2 linked regions of the Spinactinospora alkalitolerans genome follow. Each later gene encodes a partner of the first gene's protein in a complex. Links are inferred from orthologs where the notes say so. Each region holds a gene or a part of one and is shown on either strand. Other genes may lie near its edges.

Region 1 (9,381 bases):
TGGGCGACAAGACGATGCTCGCCACGATCACCGTCGGCACCCGGTACGACTGGCTCCCGGTATGGGTCGGCTCCACCGTCGGCATGGTGCTCGCCGACGGCATCGCGATCGCGCTGGGCGCCGCGCTGGGCAAGAAGCTCCCCGAACGTGCCGTTCAGGTCGGCGCGGCGCTGCTGTTCTTCCTGGCCGGCGCCGCAATGGTGTTCCAGGGCGTGCGGATGGTGGCGTTCTGACGCCCCTCCGCCGCCGCGGTCGGCGGGGCGCCGGCCGCCGGGCTCAGAAGTCCTCCGGCGCTGTGGTCAGCCAGGAGTCCACGCCGGCCAGCAGCTCCTTCTTGCGGCCGTCGGGCGCTGCCGCGCCCCTGATCGACATCCGCGCGAGCTCGGCGAGCTCGGCGTCGGAGAACCCGAAGACGTCCCTGGCGATCTCGTACTGCTCGGCCAGCCGGGGACCGAACAGCAGCGGGTCGTCGGTGCCCAGGGCGATCGGGGCGCCGGCGTCGAACAGGCGGCGCAGCGGCACGTGCGACACGTCCTGCACGACGCCCAGGCCGACGTTGGAGCTCGGGCAGACCTCCAGGGTCACCTCCTGGGTGGCGACCCGCTCCACCAGGTAGGGGTCCTCGATCGCGCGCACGCCGTGGCCGATCCGGTCGGCCTCCAGCATGTCCAGGCACTCCCGTACGCTGCGCGGCCCCTCCAGCTCGCCGCCGTGCGGCGCCAGCAGCAGACCGGCCCGGCGGGCGATCCGGAACGCGCCCTCGAACTCCAGCGCCCGGCCGCGGCGCTCGTCGTTGTTCAACCCGAACGAGACGACGCCCCTGCCCGCGTACTGGGACGCGAGCCGGGCCAGCGCCTTGGCGTCCAACGGGTGCTTGGTGCGATTGGCCGCGACCATGATCCCGATGCCCACGCCCGTCTCACGCTCCGCGCTGCGGGCGGCGTCCAGCACGAGCTCCAGCGCCGCGGTGAGCCCGTCGAACCGGGAGGCGTAGCCGCTGGGGTCCACCTGGATCTCCAGCCACCCCGACCCGGCCGCGCGCTCGTCCTGTGCGGCCTCCAGCAGCAGCCGGTACATGTCATCGGGCGTCTTCAGCACCGACCGGGCGATGTCGTAGAGCCGCTGGAAGCGGAACCAGCCTCGTTCGTCGACGGCTCTCAGCTTCGGCGGCCACTCGTCCACGAGCGCCTGGGGGAGGTGCACTCCGCGCAGGTCGGCGAGCTCCACCAGGGTGGAGTGCCGCATCGACCCGGTGAAGTGCAGGTGGAGGTGGGCCTTGGGCAGCAGGGTGATCGGGCGTTGCATGACACAAGGGTGCCGCAAACCGGCCCCGCCGTCGTCAGCCGTCCCGCGAAAAACCGCTCGCCCCGGCGTCGGGCGGACGCCGGGGCGAGCAACGGAGAAGGGGCACCGGTCCTTCGCGCGCGGGACCGGCCGGATCCGGCTACCGCGCCTCACTCAGCAGCTTGGCGATGCGGCTCACGCCCTCGGTGAGGTCGGCGTCGCTCAGCGCGTAGGACAGCCGGAGGTAGCCGGGGGTGCCGAACGCCTCGCCCGGAACCACGGCGACCTCGGCCTGCTCCAGGATCAGCTCGGCCAGTTCGGTGGAGCTCTGCGGGCGCCGGCCGCGCACCTCCCGGCCGATGACGTCCTTGACCGACGGGTAGGCGTAGAACGCGCCCTGCGGCTCGGGGCAGACCACACCGGGGATCTCGTTGAGCATCCGGACGATGGTCCTGCGGCGGCGGTCGAAGGCGGTGCGCATCTCGTCCACGGCGCTGAGGTCGCCTGAGACGGCGGCCAGCGCCGCGACCTGCGAGACGTTGGCGACGTTGGACGTGGCGTGCGACTGCAGGTTGCCCGCCGCCTTGACGACGTCCTTGGGGCCGACGATCCACCCCACACGCCAGCCGGTCATCGCGTAGGTCTTGGCCACGCCGTTGACCACGATCGTGCGGTCGGCGATCTCGGGCACCTCCGCCGGCATCGAGGCGAACCGGGCGTCGCCGTAGACCAGGTGCTCGTAGATCTCGTCGGTGAGGACCCACAGGCCCTTCTCGGCCGCCCACCGGCCGATCTCGCGGACCTGCTCCGGGGAGTAGACGGCGCCCGTCGGGTTGGACGGGGAGACGAACACCAGCACCTTGGAGCGCTCGGTGCGGGCGGCCTCCAACTGCTCGACGCTCGCGAGGTAGCCGGTGGACTCGTCGGTGACGACGTAGGTCGGGACGCCGCCGGCCAGCTTGATCGACTCGGGGTAGGTCGTCCAGTACGGCGCGACGACGATGACCTCGTCACCCGGGTCGAGCAGTGTGGCGAACGCCTCGTAGATGGCCTGCTTGCCGCCGTTGGTCACCAGGACCTGGCTCGGCTCCACCCGGTAGCCGGAGTCGCGCAGGGTCTTGGTCGCGATGGCCTCCTTCAGCTCGGGCAGGCCGCCCGCCGGCGTGTACCGGTGGAAGCGGGGTTCGCGGCACGCCTGCGCCGCGGCCTCGACGATGTAGTCGGGTGTCGGGAAGTCGGGCTCCCCGGCGCCGAAGCCGATGACGGGCCGGCCTTCGGCCTTCATGGCCTTGGCCTTCGCGTCCACCGCCAGGGTCGCTGACTCGGAAATGCCGCCGATGCGTGCGGAGATACGGGGTCGGTCAGTCATGTGACCCATGTTTCCATGTGGGGCCAAGACATTTGTGTCAAGGGGGCGAACAGGGGGAACGGGGAACACAGCCCGCCGCGACTTGGTCCCGGACGCGGATAGGGCATAGACTCTGGCAGTCGATGGACCGGGAACGGGCCGCCCGCCCGATTATTCGCGCGCAGCACGCTCCGGAACCGGCTATCGTGGGAACCACGCGGTACCCAAGGGCAGTGGCTCAATTGGAAGAGCACCGGTCTCCAAAACCGGCGGTTGGGGGTTCGAGTCCCTCCTGCCCTGCAAGAGCACTCCCGAGTGCGCGGCAAGTCCGAGTGAGCGAGTGGAATGAGCGCCCGGCTGAGGAGGCCGTCCGCCCGGAAGCGTCCAGTGACCGTCGAATCCCTAAGGACCTCAGGTGACACAGACTGACGCCGACGCCAAGCCCGAGAAGGAGCGCAAGCGTCGTACCGGTCCGGTGACCTTTACCAAGCAGGTCGTCGGCGAGCTCCGAAAGGTCCGTTGGCCCACCCGCCGTGAGCTGATCACCTACACGATCGTGGTCATGGTCTTCGTGGTCATGATGGTCGGCTACATCTCGCTGCTCGACTTCGGCTTCGGTGAAGGGGTCACCTGGCTCTACTCCACCGTCGCCGGCACCGGCACCTCCTGATCGCAGCCGCCTCCCCGGGACCACGCCCGGGTCATCGCGGCACGTTGGTCACATTTCGTCGGCCAAGACCGTAAGCTGGCATTGCCGGCGCTGGCCGTGTTCATTGTTGTGCCAGCCGAGAGCGTGTATCCGACGAGAGAAAGAGCAGCCGTGTCCGACTCCCCACTGACCTCTGGCGACCTCCCCACCGAGGAGCGGGATCAGTCGTCGGCGGAAGAGACCGGCCCGCGAGCCGAGCAGGCGGATGCTGCTGAAGCGGCCGAGGCGCCCGAAACGACCGAGGCGGCCGGTGCCGAGGAGACCGAGCTCGAAGCGGACGCCGAGCAGGCGGAGGACGCCGAGGCCGAAGAGGCCGAGGAGAGCGAAGAGGACGCGGTCCCCAGGCTCGACCCCGTCGAAGAGTTCAAGATCGAGCTGCGCATGCTGCCGGGCGACTGGTACGTGGTGCACACCTACGCGGGCTACGAGAACCGGGTGAAGGCCAACGTCGAGAGCCGCACCCAGTCGCTCAACATGGAGGACTACATCTTCCAGGTCGAGGTGCCCACGCAGGAGGTCACCGAGGTCAAGAGCGGCAAGCGCCAGCAGGTCACCGAGAAGGTCCTGCCCGGCTACGTCCTGGTGCGCATGGACCTCATCGACGAGTCCTGGGCGGCGGTCCGCAACACGCCCGGCGTCACCGGCTTCGTCGGTCTGTCCAACCGCCCCGCTCCGCTGAGCATCCAGGAGGTCGCCGACCTCCTCGCCCCGGAGCCGGAGGAAGAGGCCGAGCAGACCAAGAAGAAGGAGACCGAGGCCCGCTCCGACGTCGCCTACGAGGTCGGCGAGTCCGTGACCGTCATGGAGGGCCCGTTCGCCACGCTGCCCGCCACGGTCAGCGAGATCAACCCCGACACCCAGAAGCTCAAGGTGCTCGTCTCGATCTTCGGCCGTGAGACCCCGGTGGAGCTGGCGTTCAACCAGGTCTCGAAGATCTGATCCAGCGCGTAGACTTGGTGGGTCCGCCCTTCGGGGCCGACCCACCGTGCCCCGCCCTCGGCGGGGCTTATTCGCGATCCGCCCGGGTCCCGGCGGACGCGCGGCTCTCCACGCAGGTGGTAGGTGGACCTCGGTCCGACTCCCTGCCGGTCGGGCCGGACCCGCGCCGTCTCCGCGGCGCGGGGACGAGGGACCCACAACACACAGCAAATCCGGCAAAGGACCCGAAATGCCTCCGAAGAAGAAGATCGCGGCGCTCGTCAAGGTTCAACTGCCCGCAGGACAGGCCACCCCGGCTCCGCCGGTCGGTACCGCCCTCGGCCCGCACGGCGTCAACATCATGGACTTCTGCAAGCAGTACAACGCTGCCACCGAAGCCCAGCGCGGCAACGTCATCCCCGTAGAGATCACCATCTTCGAGGACCGGTCGTTCAGCTTCGTCACCAAGACGCCGCCGGCCCCGAAGCTCATCCTCAAGGCCGCCGGCCTGGACAAGGGCGCCACGACCCCGAGCCGCAGCACCGCGGGTTCCATCACCCGCGACCAGGTGCGCGAGATCGCGCAGACCAAGCTGCCCGACCTCAACACCGGTGACCTCGAATCCGCCGAGAAGATCGTCGCCGGCACCGCCCGTTCCATGGGCATCGAGGTCAAGTAGCGCCCTGCGGCGCCGTCCGTCCTCCGTGGCAGGGCCAGGCGCTGGCCCGCACACCACAGGCCCCTTGAAACAGGAGTTTTCAGTGAAGCGCAGCAAGAACCACCGCAAGGCCTCCGAGCAGGTGGACCGCGACCGGCTGTACGCGCCGGTCGAGGCCGTCAAGCTCGCCAAGGAGACCATCTCCGTCAAGTTCGACCCGACCGTCGAGATCGCCCTGCGCCTGGGCGTCGACCCGCGCAAGGCCGACCAGATGGTCCGCGGCACCGTCAACCTGCCGCACGGCACCGGCAAGACCGCTCGGGTCCTGGTCTTCGCCACCGGTGACCGTGCCGAGCAGGCCCGCGCCGCGGGCGCCGACTACGTCGGCGACGACGACCTCGTCGAGGAGATCCAGAAGGGCTTCCTCGACTTCGACGCGGTCGTGGCCACCCCGGACCTGATGGGCAAGGTCGGTCGCCTGGGCCGGGTGCTCGGTCCGCGCGGCCTCATGCCCAACCCCAAGACCGGCACCGTCACCCCCGACGTCGCCAAGGCCGTCAGCGACATCAAGGGCGGCAAGATCGAGTTCCGGGTCGACCGGCACGGCAACCTGCACTTCATCATCGGCAAGGCCTCCTTCGGCGAGCAGCAGCTCATCGAGAACTACCAGGCCGCCCTGGACGAGGTGCTGCGGCTCAAGCCGTCGGCCGCCAAGGGCCGCTACGTCAAGAAGGCCACGCTGACCACCACGATGGGCCCCGGCATCCCGGTGGACCCGAACGCGGCGCGCGCCGTCGCCTAGTCGGCGCGTCCGCGGCGCCGCGGCGCGGCGATCGAGGGCAGCGGGGGCGCCCCGGCTCGGAGGATCCGAGCCGGGGCGCCCTTTTTCGCGCCCGCGCCCTCCATGCGGCCTCCATGCATGCCCCCGCCCGCCGTCCACCCGGCCCGATCCGGCGAAAAGCGGTGGAACCGTTGCCCGGGGCGACACGTCGCATGATTCGGGCAGGTCAACAGGCCGGTCACGAACGAGACGTCTTTGGAGTTTGATCGATGCTGCGAAAGTTCGCCGTCGCCGTCGCGGGCAGTGGTTTGGCAATGGTCGTCGCGGGGTGTTCGGCCCTCCCCGGCGCGGCGGGCGGTGCGAGCGTCACGGAGGTGCTCTCCAACCTGGTGAGCCAGACGCGCGAGGTCGAGAGCTACCGTGCCGAGATGACGACGTCGGGCAGCATGCAGGGGCAGGCCACCGAGATGACCCAGGAGATCACCTACTCCGGCACCCCCGAGCCCACCTACGAGATAACGATGGACCTCGGCACGAGCGGCACCAGCAGGGTGCTGATGCGCGGTGACGAGATCCTGGTGGAGGGCGACCCCTCCATGGGAGGCCCCGCGTGGCTGCGGTCGAGCGCGGCAGAGGGCACCCAGCAGCCCCAGGACCCGATGGCCGAACTGGAGAAGCTGCTCGCCGGCGAGGGCATCGAGGAGGCCGGATCCGAGGAGGTCAACGGCGTATCCACGACCAAGTACACCGGGACCTACAGCGTCGACCAGGCACTGGAGAACATCGACGACGCCGACGCCAAGGAGTCGGCGCAGCAGCTGTACTCCCAGTCGGGCGTCAGCGAGATGGCGTTCGAGGTGTGGGTGGACGACGAGGGCCTGCCGCGCAGGGTGAGCAGCGAGGCCGGTGACTTCACCAGCACCATGGACTTCCTGGAGTTCAACCAGCCCGTCGAGATCGAGTACCCGAGCGCGGACCAGATCGGCGACATGGACGACCTCATGGGCGACCTGGGCGACATGGGCGACATGAATTAGCGGCACCCGCTCCGGAAGCCGGCGAACGCATCCGGCGCGTTCGCCGGCCACCTGACCCCCGCACCGGTCCACCGGACCGTGCACGTCCCACTCACTCCCGGGCATCGGCTAACATTGGTAACTGCCGAAGACCGCCGGTCGTCACCCGTCGGGTGACCTAAGGTCCCATGCGAATGGGCGGCCCGCGCAGGTGTGGAGTGAGCTGCGATCACGCGTGCCCTCGTGCACGTGATCCCGTCGAGCCCCGTGCGCCTGCGCCGGGGCGTTTTTCATGCGCGCGCCCACTCGGATGGCTCCTTGGACCGGTGTTCACTGTTGGAAGGAGTCCCATGGCGAGGCCGGATAAGGCAGCCGCGGTCGCCGAGCTCAAGGAGGAATTCCAGAGCTCGGAGGGTGCCGTGCTGACCGAGTACCGTGGGCTCACTGTCGCGCAGGTCACCGAACTGCGCCGCAGCCTCGGCCAGAACGCGCGGTTCCGCGTCGTGAAGAACACGCTGACCAAGATCGCCGCCAACGAGGCCGGTCTGGACGAGCAGGTCCTGGACCTGTTCGAGGGCCCCTCCGCCATCACCTTCGTCAAGGGCGATGTGGTCGAGGCGGCCAAGGGTCTGCGTGACTTCGCCAGGGCGAACCCGCCGCTGGTGATCAAGGGCGGTGTGATCGACGGCAGGTCGATGACGCCGGAGGAGATCACCAGGCTGGCCGACCTTGAGTCCCGCGAGGTTCTGCTCTCGAAGCTGGCCGGTGCGCTGAAGGGCAAGCAGGGTCAGGCCGCTGCCCTGTTCCAGGCGCTGCCGTCCAAGACCGTGCGCCTGGCCCAGGCACTGCACGACAAGCGAGCGGAAGCCTAAGAACCCCAGAACCCCGCCGGCGCGCCGCGTGCGCCGGTGCCCGAAAGCCTCGGTGCGGCGCCAAGGGGCGGCCGCGCCGGAAGAGAAAGAGAGATCGCAACCATGGCGAAGCTCAGCACCGAAGAGCTGCTCGGCGCGTTCGAGGAGATGACCCTGCTGGAGCTCTCGGACTTCGTGAAGCAGTTCGAGGAGAAGTTCGACGTCACCGCCGCCGCCCCGGCCGCGGTCGTCGCCGCTCCGGGTGGTGGCGGCGGCGAGGCCGCCCCCGAGGAGGAGCAGAGCGAGTTCGACGTCGTCCTGGAGTCCGCCGGCGACAAGAAGATCCAGGTCATCAAGGAGGTCCGCAGCCTCACGAGCCTGGGTCTCAAGGAGGCCAAGGACCTGGTCGACAACGCTCCCAAGCCGCTGCTCGAGGGCGTCAACAAGGAGACCGCGGACAAGGCCAAGGAGGCCCTCGAGGGCGCCGGCGCCACCATCACCCTCAAGTAGTCGTCACCCGGCTGCGCGCGGGCGGTCGTCCCTTCGGGGGCGGCCGCCTCTTTGGGTTTTGACCTCGACCCCAGGATGGGACAGGCGCGCGGTCGGGCGATTCTCTCGCGTGGCCGCCGGGCCCGTGGACGGTAAATCGCCCTCACACGCGCGAAGCGCACGCCGACGTCGTCGGCACAGGCCGACACCATGGTTTCGGCCTGGCGATCACGGTGGCGGCGCGGGGGGCGCGGCGCCGGGGCGATCCTTTGAGGGGCCTTCGGCGCACGAGAGGATCGCCCGGTCACCGCGGATCCCTTCTATGGCCGAACTTCAAGACCCCCTGGAACCGGTGTTGGATCTCAAGGTCAGGATCAGAGGGAGGAGCTGTATGCGGGAAGGAACATCTTTCCCCGATGTCGACTGGCTCACACCTGTCCGGCCTGTGGGTCCTCTCACTGAGGGGGAATGGGGCGTTCTGTCGGATCTGGGCTTGACGGATCCGCCTGTTGGAGCGATGCTGCGTGGTGTCGTGACTGACTCCGAGGGTTGCTGTTGGACAGCGGTGTAGTATTCGGCTACACTGCCCTTTTGCGCTGCCCTTTGACGACTCCTGTGCCAGAGCCCGTACCTCGTGCCCGTTTTCTGCTTGAAATCCTGCTGGATCCGGGCCCCACGATACGTTCTCAGCCGTCGTGAAGAACCGTCCCTGTCTGTCGGTCCTTCAGAGTTCAGGGTCGTCCGGCGTGCGCGCGCATCAACCGCCACAAGCCTTCGGAAGGACCCCTGTTGGCAGCCTCGCGCAACGCCTCCGCTAACGCCCTTGGTCCGAACCGCGTTTCCTTCGCCCGCATTCAGGAACCACTCGAGGTCCCGAACCTTCTCGCCCTGCAGACCGAGTCCTTCGACTGGCTGCTCGGCAACGAGAAGTGGCGTGCCCGAGTCGAGGCGGCCCGTGACGCGGGCCGTAAGGACGTTCCGGAGCAGTCTGGCCTCGAAGAGATCTTCGAGGAGATCAGTCCCATCGAGGACTTCTCGGGCACGATGTCGCTGTCGTTCCGCGACCATCGCTTCGAGCCGCCCAAGTACTCCGAAGAGGAGTGCAAGGACAAGGACATGACCTACTCCGCCCCGATGTTCGTCACGGCGGAGTTCATCAACAACGAAACCGGTGAGATCAAGAGCCAGACGGTGTTCATGGGCGACTTCCCGCTCATGACCGCCAAAGGCACGTTCATCATCAACGGCACCGAGCGTGTCGTCGTGTCCCAGCTTGTCCGCTCTCCGGGCGTGTACTTCGACCGCCAGGTCGACAAGACCTCGGACA
Region 2 (9,459 bases), 3.9 Mb from region 1 along the record:
CCATCATCTCGGTCGGCTCCGGCGGGTTCAACGGCACCGGGCTGTTCGAGGGGGAGCAGACCAGCGGCAGGTTCGTGCCCGAGCAGCACACCGACTTCATCTTCACCGTCGCGGGGGAGGAGCTCGGGTTCATCGGCGGCGGCACCATCATCGCGCTGATCGGCGTGATCGTGTGGCGGATCCTGCGGGTGGCCGCCGAATGCGACCAGCCCTACGGCCGCCTGGTCTGCGCGGGCGTCGCGGCGTGGCTGACCTTCCAGTCCTTCATCAACATCGGCATGACGGTGGGGATCATGCCCATCACCGGGCTGCCGCTGCCCCTGGTCTCCTACGGGGGCACGGCCACCATCGCCCACTTCATCGCGATCGGGCTGGTGCTGAGCATCCACGGCCGCGCCCGCGGGTTCGACTGAAGGACCCGGCAGCCGGCGCCAGCGATTAGCCTGGAGGGATCCGTGAGTGGACCCAGGCACCTTCGAAAGGCCCGTCGCCATGCCCATCGAATCCGTCTTTCCGCGTCTGGAGGCGCTCCTGCCCAGCGTGCAGAAGCCGATTCAGTACGTGGGCGGGGAACTCAACTCCGTCGTCAAGGACTGGGACGAGACCGAGGTCCGCTGGGCCCTGATGTATCCGGACGCCTACGAGGTGGGCGTGCCCAACCAGGGCATCCAGATCCTTTACGAGGTCCTCAACGAGCGCGAGGGCGTGCTCGCCGAGCGCAGCTACGCCGTCTGGGCCGACCTGGAGAAGCTCATGCGCGAGCACGGGGTCCCCCAGTTCACCGTCGACGCCCACCGGCCGGTCGGCGCCTTCGACGTGTTCGGCATCAGCTTCGCCAGCGAGATGGGCTACACCAACATGCTCACCGCGCTGGACCTGGCCGGCATCCCGATCCGCGCGGCCGACCGGGGCGAGGACCACCCGATCGTGCTGGCCGGCGGGCATTCGGCGTTCAACCCCGAGCCGATCGCCGACTTCCTCGACGCCGTCGTGCTCGGCGACGGCGAGGAGATCGCGCTGGCCGTCACCGAGGTCGTCCGCGAGTGGAAGCGCGAGGGGCGCCCCGGCGGGCGCGAGGGGCTGCTGCTGCGCCTGGCCGCCGGCGGCGGCGTGTACGTGCCCGGCTTCTACGACGTCGGCTACCTCTCCGACGGCCGGATCGAGAAGTACGCGCCCAACCGGCCGGGCGTGCCGTGGCAGGTGCAGAAGCACACCGTCATGGACCTCGACGACTGGCCCTACCCCAAGAACCCGATCGTGCCGCTGGCGGAGTCGGTACACGAGCGCTACAGCGTGGAGATCTTCCGCGGCTGCACCCGCGGCTGCCGGTTCTGCCAGGCCGGCATGATCACCCGCCCGGTGCGCGAGCGCAGCAAGGACGCCGTCGGACAGATGGTCGAGCAGGGGGTGAAGTCCTCCGGTTTCCAGGAGGTCGGCCTGCTGTCGCTGTCCAGCGCCGACCACAGTGAGATCGGCGACATCGCCAAGGGGCTGGCCGACCGCTACGAGGGCACCAACACCGGCCTGTCCCTGCCCTCGACCCGGGTCGACGCCTTCAACATCGACCTGGCCAACGAGCTCACCCGCAACGGGCGCCGCTCCGGCCTGACCTTCGCCCCCGAGGGCGGCAGCGAGCGGATGCGCCGGGTGATCAACAAGATGGTCACCGAGGCCGACCTCATCCGCACCGTCACCGCGGCCTACGCCGCCGGCTGGCGGCAGGTGAAGCTGTACTTCATGTGCGGCCTGCCCACCGAGACCGACGAGGACGTGCTCGCGATCGCCGACCTCGCCCGCGAGGTCATCAGGACCGGTCGCGAGGTCACCGGCCGCAAGGACATCCGCTGCACGGTCTCCATCGGCGGGTTCGTGCCCAAGCCGCAGACCCCGTTCCAGTGGGCCGGGCAGACCTCGCACGAGGTCGTCGACGCGCGGCTGCACAAGCTGAAGGAGACGCTGCGCGCCGACCGCCGGTACGGCAAGTCGGTGGGCCTGCGCTACCACGAGGGCCGCCCCTCCGTCATCGAGGGCCTGCTCTCGCGCGGCGACCGCCGCGTGGGCCGGGTCGTCGAGGCGGTGTGGCGCGACGGCGGCCGCTTCGACGGCTGGAGCGAGCACTTCTCCTACGAGCGCTGGGCGGCCTGCGCGGAGGCGGCGCTGGCCGACGAGCCCGTCGACGTCGACTGGTATACGGTGCGCGAGCGCGACGCCGACGAGGTGCTGCCCTGGGACCACCTCGACGCCGGCCTGGACCGCGACTGGCTGTGGCAGGACTGGCAGGACGCGCTGCACGGCGAGGAGTCGCTGGAGGTCGACGACTGCCGCTGGACTCCCTGCTACGACTGCGGCGTGTGCCCGAGCATGGGCACCGAGATCCAGGTCGGTCCGGCCGACAGGTCCAAGCTGCTGCCGCTCACCGTGGTGTGACCGCTCGGTCGGCGACACCGACGACGGCGGGCCCCGGCACCTTCCTTCGGTGCCGGGGCCCGCTTTCGTGCTCGTGTGTATGGCCCGGCGCCCCGCTCGCGCCGGGCCATACGTGTACTTAGACGATCAGCACCCGACGGAGGTTGGCAAAGATTTCCGGATTCCGCGAAAAATTTTGTGCTCTCCGGATCATCGCAGTTCAGCGTGGTGAGGGCGATCGGCGGTGACCAGCGGGTGAACTGTGGGCGACGCAACTCTTCCAGGGGCTTTTCAAGTCCGCCCGCGAGGGGAACAGCACATACGTGTGTGATCCGTCACTGATCGAGGTGTCATCCGCTCATCGGTTGACACCCTCCCGAGCCGCGCGAATCGGACGGTTCGCCCGGGCCGATGGCGCGAGGCTCCCGGAGCGCACCGTACGCTGAATAGGACGTGGATCTCCCAGGTGGGTGCGCGCCGGCCGACGGGGCGCACCCGGACACGGGAGTAATCGAGGAAAGGAGCAGCGCTGCCCCCCGCACCTGAGGGCACGACCTCGCCCTCCACCGGAAACCAGGGCCAACGGTTGCGCGTGCGCTATGCCAAGCGCGGCCGGATGCGGTTCGCGAGTCACCGCGACATCGCCCGCGCGCTCGAACGCGCGCTCCGCCGGGCCCGGGTTCCCGTCGCCTTCTCAGCGGGGTTCACGCCTCATCCCAAGATCTCCTACACGGGCGCCGCTCCCACGGGGGTGGCGAGTGAGGCGGAGTACTTCGAACTCACGCTGACCGAGCCCTGCGATCCCGAACAGGTGCGTGTTCGGCTCGACGACGCGATGCCCGCGGGCATCGACGTCGTCGGGGTCGTGGAGGCCGCGGCGGGCGGTCTGGCCGACCGCCTGGAGGCATCGGAGTGGCAGGTAGAACTGCCGGGCGTCGCCCCCGACGACGCCGCGGCCGCGGCGGCCGCGTTCCTCGCGGCCGGCGAGATCGAGGTGGAACGGCTCACCAAGAAGGGCCGCCGCCGCTTCGACACCCGCTCGCCCGTCCTCCGCCTGGATGTGGACGGGTGCGCCGCAACGGAGCAACACGAGACATATGCCATACTTCGGATGGTCGTCCGGCACACGACACCTGCCGTTCGACCGGACGACGTGGTGACCGGCCTTCGACAGGTGGCCGGCCTCGCGCCGCCGTCATCACCACTGATGACCCGGCTGGCGCAGGGGCCGCTTGACGAGGCCTCCGGCGTGCTCGCCGACCCGTTCGCCGCTGACATCGCGGCGGCCCAGAGTGCTGGGCGGGGACGGGCCGAGGACGGTGGCGGGGCGGAGGGGATCGCCCCGCTCGCGGAGGACGCACCACGGTCGTCGGCGCCCACGCGAAAGCGCGTCACATGAGTGACCTCGTTCGGGGAACGTGGGCGCGCCCTTCAGGACTTTGACCCGGTATCGCCGAGCGCGCTACCGGCGCCGACACAGCGACGACAGTCCTCGCGCGCAGCGGCCGCGGCGAACGCGCCGCCGCCGCGCCCGAGGACTCTGACGGGAGACCGCCCGGATGCTCGAAAACGAGCCCAGCAGCGGTGCCGAAGGCACCGCGGGACATACAACTGAACCGAACGAACCGGCGCCGACGGAATCGGCGGCGACCGATGCGTCCGCGCAGGCCGACACGGCCGCCCGGGAGAAGCGGGCCCGGCGCCGCAGCGCCGCGACCCGCCCCGCCGGGCCGCCGCCGGAGCCCGAGCCGGCTCCCGCAGCGCCGGTGACCGTACCCGCCACGACCGCGGCCGCGGACGCCGACGCCCCGGTCGAGTCAGTCCCGGCCGAGGCCGAGCCGGCGCGGGAGAGCAGGAGGAAGACCTCGCGCGCCACGCGCAGCGCCGGCGCGCCCAAGACCACGCGGACCCGCACCCGCAAGGCCAAGGCGGCCGACGAGGCGCCGGCCGCGGCCGATGACGCTGCGGCCGCCACCGGGTCCGAGCCCGCGGCCGCCGCCGAATCCGGGGACGCGGCCGAGCCCGGGGACGCGGCCGAGCAGCGGTCCGCGGCGGAGGAGCGTCCGACCGCCGAGTCCGCCCGGCCCGCCGAGGCGCCCGCCGGTCCCGCCGCGGTGTCCTTCCAACCGCCGATGGTGCTCTTCCAGCCGCCGGTGCCGAGCGAGCGCGCGGAGACGGCCCCCGTCCGCGCCGAGCCGGAGCAGGAGAGCGTCGACGAGGCCGAGGACGAGGAGACCGCACCGACGGCGGGCGAGGACGCCGAGGACGACCGCCCCTCGCGTCGCCGGCGGCGCCGCGGCGGCCGCGGCCGGGGCAAGTCGCGCGGCGGCGACGAAGGATTCGACGCGGAATCGGCCGGCGAGTCCAAGGAGCCCGCCGACGAGCGCTCGGGATCGACCGAGATCGAGCAGGTCGAGGCCGACTCCACCGATGACGACGCCGGGGAGGACGGCGGCTCCAGCCGCCGTCGCCGCCGCCGTCGCCGCAGGTCCGCCGGTGAGGGCGGCGAGGAGGCCCCCGGCCCCGACGACCCGCCGAACACGGTGGTGCGGGTGCGCGAGCCGCGCGCCGCGGCGCCCGCCCAGGACGAGGTGCAGGCCGTCAAGGGCTCAACCCGCCTGGAGGCCAAGAAGCAGCGCCGCCGCGAGGGCCGCGAGCAGGGCCGGCGCCGCGCGCCGATCATCACCGAGTCGGAATTCCTGGCCCGCCGCGAGTCGGTCAAGCGCGACCTGGTCGTCCGCCGCAACGGCGAGCGCACCCAGATCGCGGTGCTCGAGGACGACGTGCTGGTCGAGCACTACGTCGACCGCGCCTCCCACAAGTCCTACGTCGGCAACGTCTACCTGGGCCGGGTGCAGAACGTGCTGCCCTCGATGGAGGCGGCGTTCGTCGACATCGGCAAGGGGCGCAACGCCGTGCTCTACGCCGGCGAGGTCAACTGGGACGCCTCCGGCCTGGAGGGCCAGCCCAAGCGGATCGAGTCGGCGCTGAAGTCGGGCCAGTCGGTCCTGGTGCAGGTCACCAAGGATCCGCTGGGACACAAGGGCGCCCGGCTGACCAGCCAGATCAGCCTGCCCGGCCGCTACATGGTCTACGTGCCCGACGGCTCCATGACCGGCATCAGCCGCAAGCTCCCCGACAAGGAGCGCGCCCGGCTCAAGCAGATCCTGAAGAAGGTCATGCCCGACAACGCCGGCGTCATCGTGCGCACCGCGGCCGAGGGCGCCAGCGAGGAGGAGCTGGAGCGCGACATCTCGCGCCTGGCCGCCCAGTGGAACTCGATCAAGCGCAAGTCGAAGTCGGCGACCGCCCCTGCGCTGCTCAACAGCGAGCCCGACCTCACCGTGCGCGTGGTGCGCGACGTCTTCAACGAGGACTTCTCCAGCCTCGTGGTCTCCGGCGACGAGGCGTGGTCCACGGTCAAGGAGTACGTCGACTACGTCGCCCCGCACCTGGCCGAGCGCCTGTCGCACTGGTCGGGCGAGCGCGACGTCTTCGAGGCCTACCGGATCGACGAGCAGATCGCCAAGGCGCTGGAGCGCAAGGTGTGGTTGCCCAGCGGCGGCTCGCTGATCATCGACCGCACCGAGGCCATGACCGTGGTCGACGTCAACACCGGCAAGTTCACCGGCCAGGGCGGCAACCTCGAGGAGACGGTCACCAAGAACAACCTCGAGGCGGCCGAGGAGATCGTGCGCCAGCTCCGGCTGCGCGACATCGGCGGCATCATCGTCATCGACTTCATCGACATGGTGCTGGAGAGCAACCGCGACCTCGTGCTGCGGCGCATGCTGGAGTGCCTGTCCCGGGACCGCACCAAGCACCAGGTGGCCGAGGTCACCTCGCTGGGCCTGGTGCAGATGACCCGCAAGCGGGTCGGCCAGGGGCTGCTGGAGGCGTTCTCCGAGACCTGCGAGTGCTGCAACGGCCGGGGCCTGCACCTGTCGACCGAGCCGGTCGAGACCAAGTCGGGCGGCGGCAACGGCGGCAACGGCAACGGGCGCGGCAAGAAGAAGAACAAGGGCGGCTCGGAGAAGGCCGAGAAGCAGGAGAAGGCCGACAAGGCCGACAAGGCCGCCTCCTCCGCCGAGGGCTCCGGCGGTGACGCCGGGTCCGAGGAGGCCAAGCCCGCCGAGCAGCCGCCGGCCGAGCCCGAGGCGGCGCCGGCGGAGCCCGAGAAGAAGACCACCCGGAGGTCCTCGCGCCGGAAGAAGGAGGCCGCGGCCGCCGAACCCGCGGCCACCGGCGGCTCCGAGGCGGAGTCCGGTGCGCCAGAGGAGGCGGCCGGGTCCGCCGGCGCCGATGACGGCGCCGACGGGGCCGACAGCGGCGCCGAGCGACCGCGTCGGCGCCGGAGCCGGCGGAGCAAGTCCGCCGCGGCGGCCCCCGAATCGGCGGTGGCCGAGGCGGGGTGACCGGCCCGGGGGCGGGTCGGGGCGGTCCCACCCGGGACCGTCCGCGGACGTGCTCGCCCCCAACGGGCGGATGGTAATCTAAGGGTCGGTGCGTCGGCGCGCCCCAAACGTTCGCGCGCCCGAGACCGGCTCCTCGATTCCCACGCCCCCGTTGGGTGGGCGAGTGGTGTTGAGACTGCGGTCGATTTAGAGCGCATTTTTTCTGAAGCGAGCAGGAAGAGAGTTTCCCGGTGTACGCGATCGTGCGAGCGGGCGGCCGACAGGAGAAGGTCTCCGTCGATGACGTCTTGAACATCGACAAGGTGACCGACCAGATCGGTTCGACGGTGCAGTGGGAGCCGCTGCTGGTCGTCAACGACGGCAAGGTCATCAGCGATGCGGCCGAGCTCGGTGGCTACCAGGTCACCGCCGAGGTCCTGGGCGAGGCCAAGGGCCCCAAGATCAACATCCTCAAGTACAAGAACAAGACCGGTTACAAGAAGCGCCTGGGGCACCGCCAGAAGTACACCCAGGTCCGCATCACCGGCATCGCCTCGAAGTAGCAGGAGGAGCTCGAAATGGCACACAAGAAGGGCGCATCGTCCAGCCGTAACGGGCGCGACTCCAACGCCAAGCGGCTCGGCGTCAAGCGCTTCGGCGGCCAGGCCGTCAAGGCCGGCGAGATCCTCGTCCGCCAGCGCGGCACCCACTTCCACCCCGGCGACAACGTCGGCCGCGGTGGCGACGACACCCTGTTCGCGCTCGTCGCGGGCCAGGTGGAGTTCGGCACCCGGCGCGGCCGCAAGGCCGTGAACATCGTCCCGGCCCCTGCCCCGGTTCCCGCGGAATAGGGTCGGCACGCCGAAGCGTTGTGCACCCCGGATACGGGGCCGACACCGGGACCGGTGGTGGCGAGGGCCACGCGCTCCCCGCGCGAGCGGGAGCGTTTCCGGGTCGGCGCGGTGCAGCGCCAGTGGATTTTCGCAGCACGAGGGCGGGCCAGTAGCACTGGCCCGCCCTACGTGCGTTCAACCGGCAGGAGAGACACATGCCCGACTTCGTCGACGAAGCGGTCTTGCACATCAAGGCCGGTGACGGCGGGCACGGCTGTGCCTCCGTGCACCGGGAGAAGTTCAAACCGCTGGGCGGGCCCGACGGCGGCAACGGCGGCAGGGGCGGCGACGTCGTCCTGGAGGTCGACACCAACACCGCGACCCTGCTGGAGTACCAGCGTCGGCCGCACCGCAAGGCCGGCAACGGCACGCCGGGCCAGGGCGGCCACCGCTCCGGGGCCAACGGCGCGGAGCTGGTGCTCGCCGTGCCCGACGGCACGGTCGTGACGACCACGGCCGGCGAGGTCGTCGCCGACCTGGTGGGGCCGGGGACCCGGCTGGTCATCGCCCAGGGCGGCAACGGCGGCCTGGGCAACGCCGCGCTGGCCTCGCCCAGGCGCAAGGCCCCGGGGTTCGCCCTGAAGGGCGAGGCCGGCGAGGAGATCGACGTCCGCCTGGAGATCAAGACCATCGCCGACGTCGGCCTGGTGGGCTTCCCCAGCGCGGGCAAGTCCTCGCTGATCGCGGCGCTGTCCGCCGCGCGGCCCAAGATCGCCGACTACCCGTTCACCACGCTCATCCCCAACCTCGGCGTGGTGGAGGCCGGAGCCACCCAGTTCGTGGTCGCCGACGTCCCCGGACTGATCCCCGGCGCCAGCGAGGGCAAGGGGCTGGGCCTGGCCTTCCTGCGCCACGTCGAGCGCTGCTCGACGCTGGTGCACGTGCTGGACTGCGCCACCTACGAGCAGGGCCGCGACCCGATCTCCGACCTGGAGGTGATCGAGGCCGAGCTGGCCGCCTACGGCGAGCGGACCGAGGTCGACCTGTCGGACCGGCCGCGCATCGTCGTGCTCAACAAGATCGACGTGCCCGAGGCCCGCGAACTCGCCGAGTTCGTCCAGCCGATGCTGGAGGAGCGGGGGCTGAAGGTCATCCGGGTCTCGGCGGCCTCAAGGGAGGGCCTGCGCGAGCTGTCCTTCGCCATGGGCGAGCAGGTGGCCGCGGCGCGCGCCGCCCGGCCCCCGGCCGAACCCACCCGCCTGGTGCTTCGTCCGCGCGAGATCGGGGAGATCCCGTTCGAGGTGGTCCCGCTCGGCGACAACACCTTCCGGGTGCGCGGCGACAAACCGGCCCGCTGGGTGCGCCAGACCGACTTCTCCAACGACGAGGCCGTCGGCTACCTCGCCGACCGGCTGAACCGCCTCGGCATCGAGGACGCCCTGGCCAAGGCCGGTGCCGTCGAGGGCGCCGAGGTCTACATCGGCGACGAGGACGACTCCGTGGTCTTCGACTGGGACCCCACGGTCGACGTGGACCAGGCCCCGACCGGCCCGCGCGGCACCGACTCCCGGCTGGGCTGACGTCGCGCGGGGACCCCTGTTCCAGCCGTCTGACCGCTTGAGCGAACACGCAGATTGGAACGTGGGACGTGCACAGCGCACAGTCTGGGGGAGGATCGGGCTCCGCGGCCGCGGAGCCCGGGGCGGCGGCGGGCCGCAGGGCGGAGATGACGCGGGCGCGCCGCGTCGTCGTCAAGGTCGGGTCGTCGTCGCTGACCACGCACGACGGCCGCATCGACCGCGACAGGATTCGGGAGCTGACCGACG

The links.
Region 2: rplL (region 1) and rpmA share a complex: the UniProt entries of both Escherichia coli proteins name them as parts of the 50S ribosomal subunit. The link is inferred for Spinactinospora alkalitolerans from one-to-one orthologs.

The regions. Positions count from the first base shown.
Region 1 is NZ_JACCCC010000001.1:5,534,201-5,543,581, reverse strand. The notes cover bases 6,588-9,381. They hold rplL (50S ribosomal protein L7/L12), read left to right. Parts: upstream 6,588-7,688; coding sequence 7,689-8,075; downstream 8,076-9,381. Other genes in these bases: rpoB (DNA-directed RNA polymerase subunit beta), read left to right, coding at 8,844-9,381; rplJ (50S ribosomal protein L10), read left to right, coding at 7,065-7,586; HDA32_RS24650 (SCO4651 family lipoprotein), read left to right, coding at 6,588-6,735. Outside these bases: HDA32_RS24690 (TMEM165/GDT1 family protein), read left to right, coding at 1-233; HDA32_RS24685 (adenosine deaminase), read right to left, coding at 277-1,305; HDA32_RS24680 (pyridoxal phosphate-dependent aminotransferase), read right to left, coding at 1,445-2,653; preprotein translocase subunit SecE, read left to right, coding at 3,048-3,302; transcription termination/antitermination protein NusG, read left to right, coding at 3,453-4,280; rplK (50S ribosomal protein L11), read left to right, coding at 4,510-4,938; rplA (50S ribosomal protein L1), read left to right, coding at 5,021-5,719; more of HDA32_RS24650, read left to right, coding at 5,968-6,587. UniProt on the Escherichia coli protein: The binding site for several of the GTPase factors involved in protein synthesis (IF-2, EF-Tu, EF-G and RF3). Is thus essential for accurate translation.
Region 2 is NZ_JACCCC010000001.1:1,636,492-1,645,950, forward strand. The notes cover bases 6,143-9,014. They hold rpmA (50S ribosomal protein L27), read left to right. Parts: upstream 6,143-7,378; coding sequence 7,379-7,651; downstream 7,652-9,014. Other genes in these bases: HDA32_RS07320 (Rne/Rng family ribonuclease), read left to right, coding at 6,143-6,821; rplU (50S ribosomal protein L21), read left to right, coding at 7,052-7,363; obgE (GTPase ObgE), read left to right, coding at 7,849-9,014. Also shown: rod shape-determining protein RodA, read left to right, coding at 1-413; HDA32_RS07310 (TIGR03960 family B12-binding radical SAM protein), read left to right, coding at 493-2,427; HDA32_RS07315 (TIGR03936 family radical SAM-associated protein), read left to right, coding at 3,023-3,805; more of HDA32_RS07320, read left to right, coding at 3,966-6,142; more of obgE, read left to right, coding at 9,015-9,213; proB (glutamate 5-kinase), read left to right, coding at 9,360-9,459.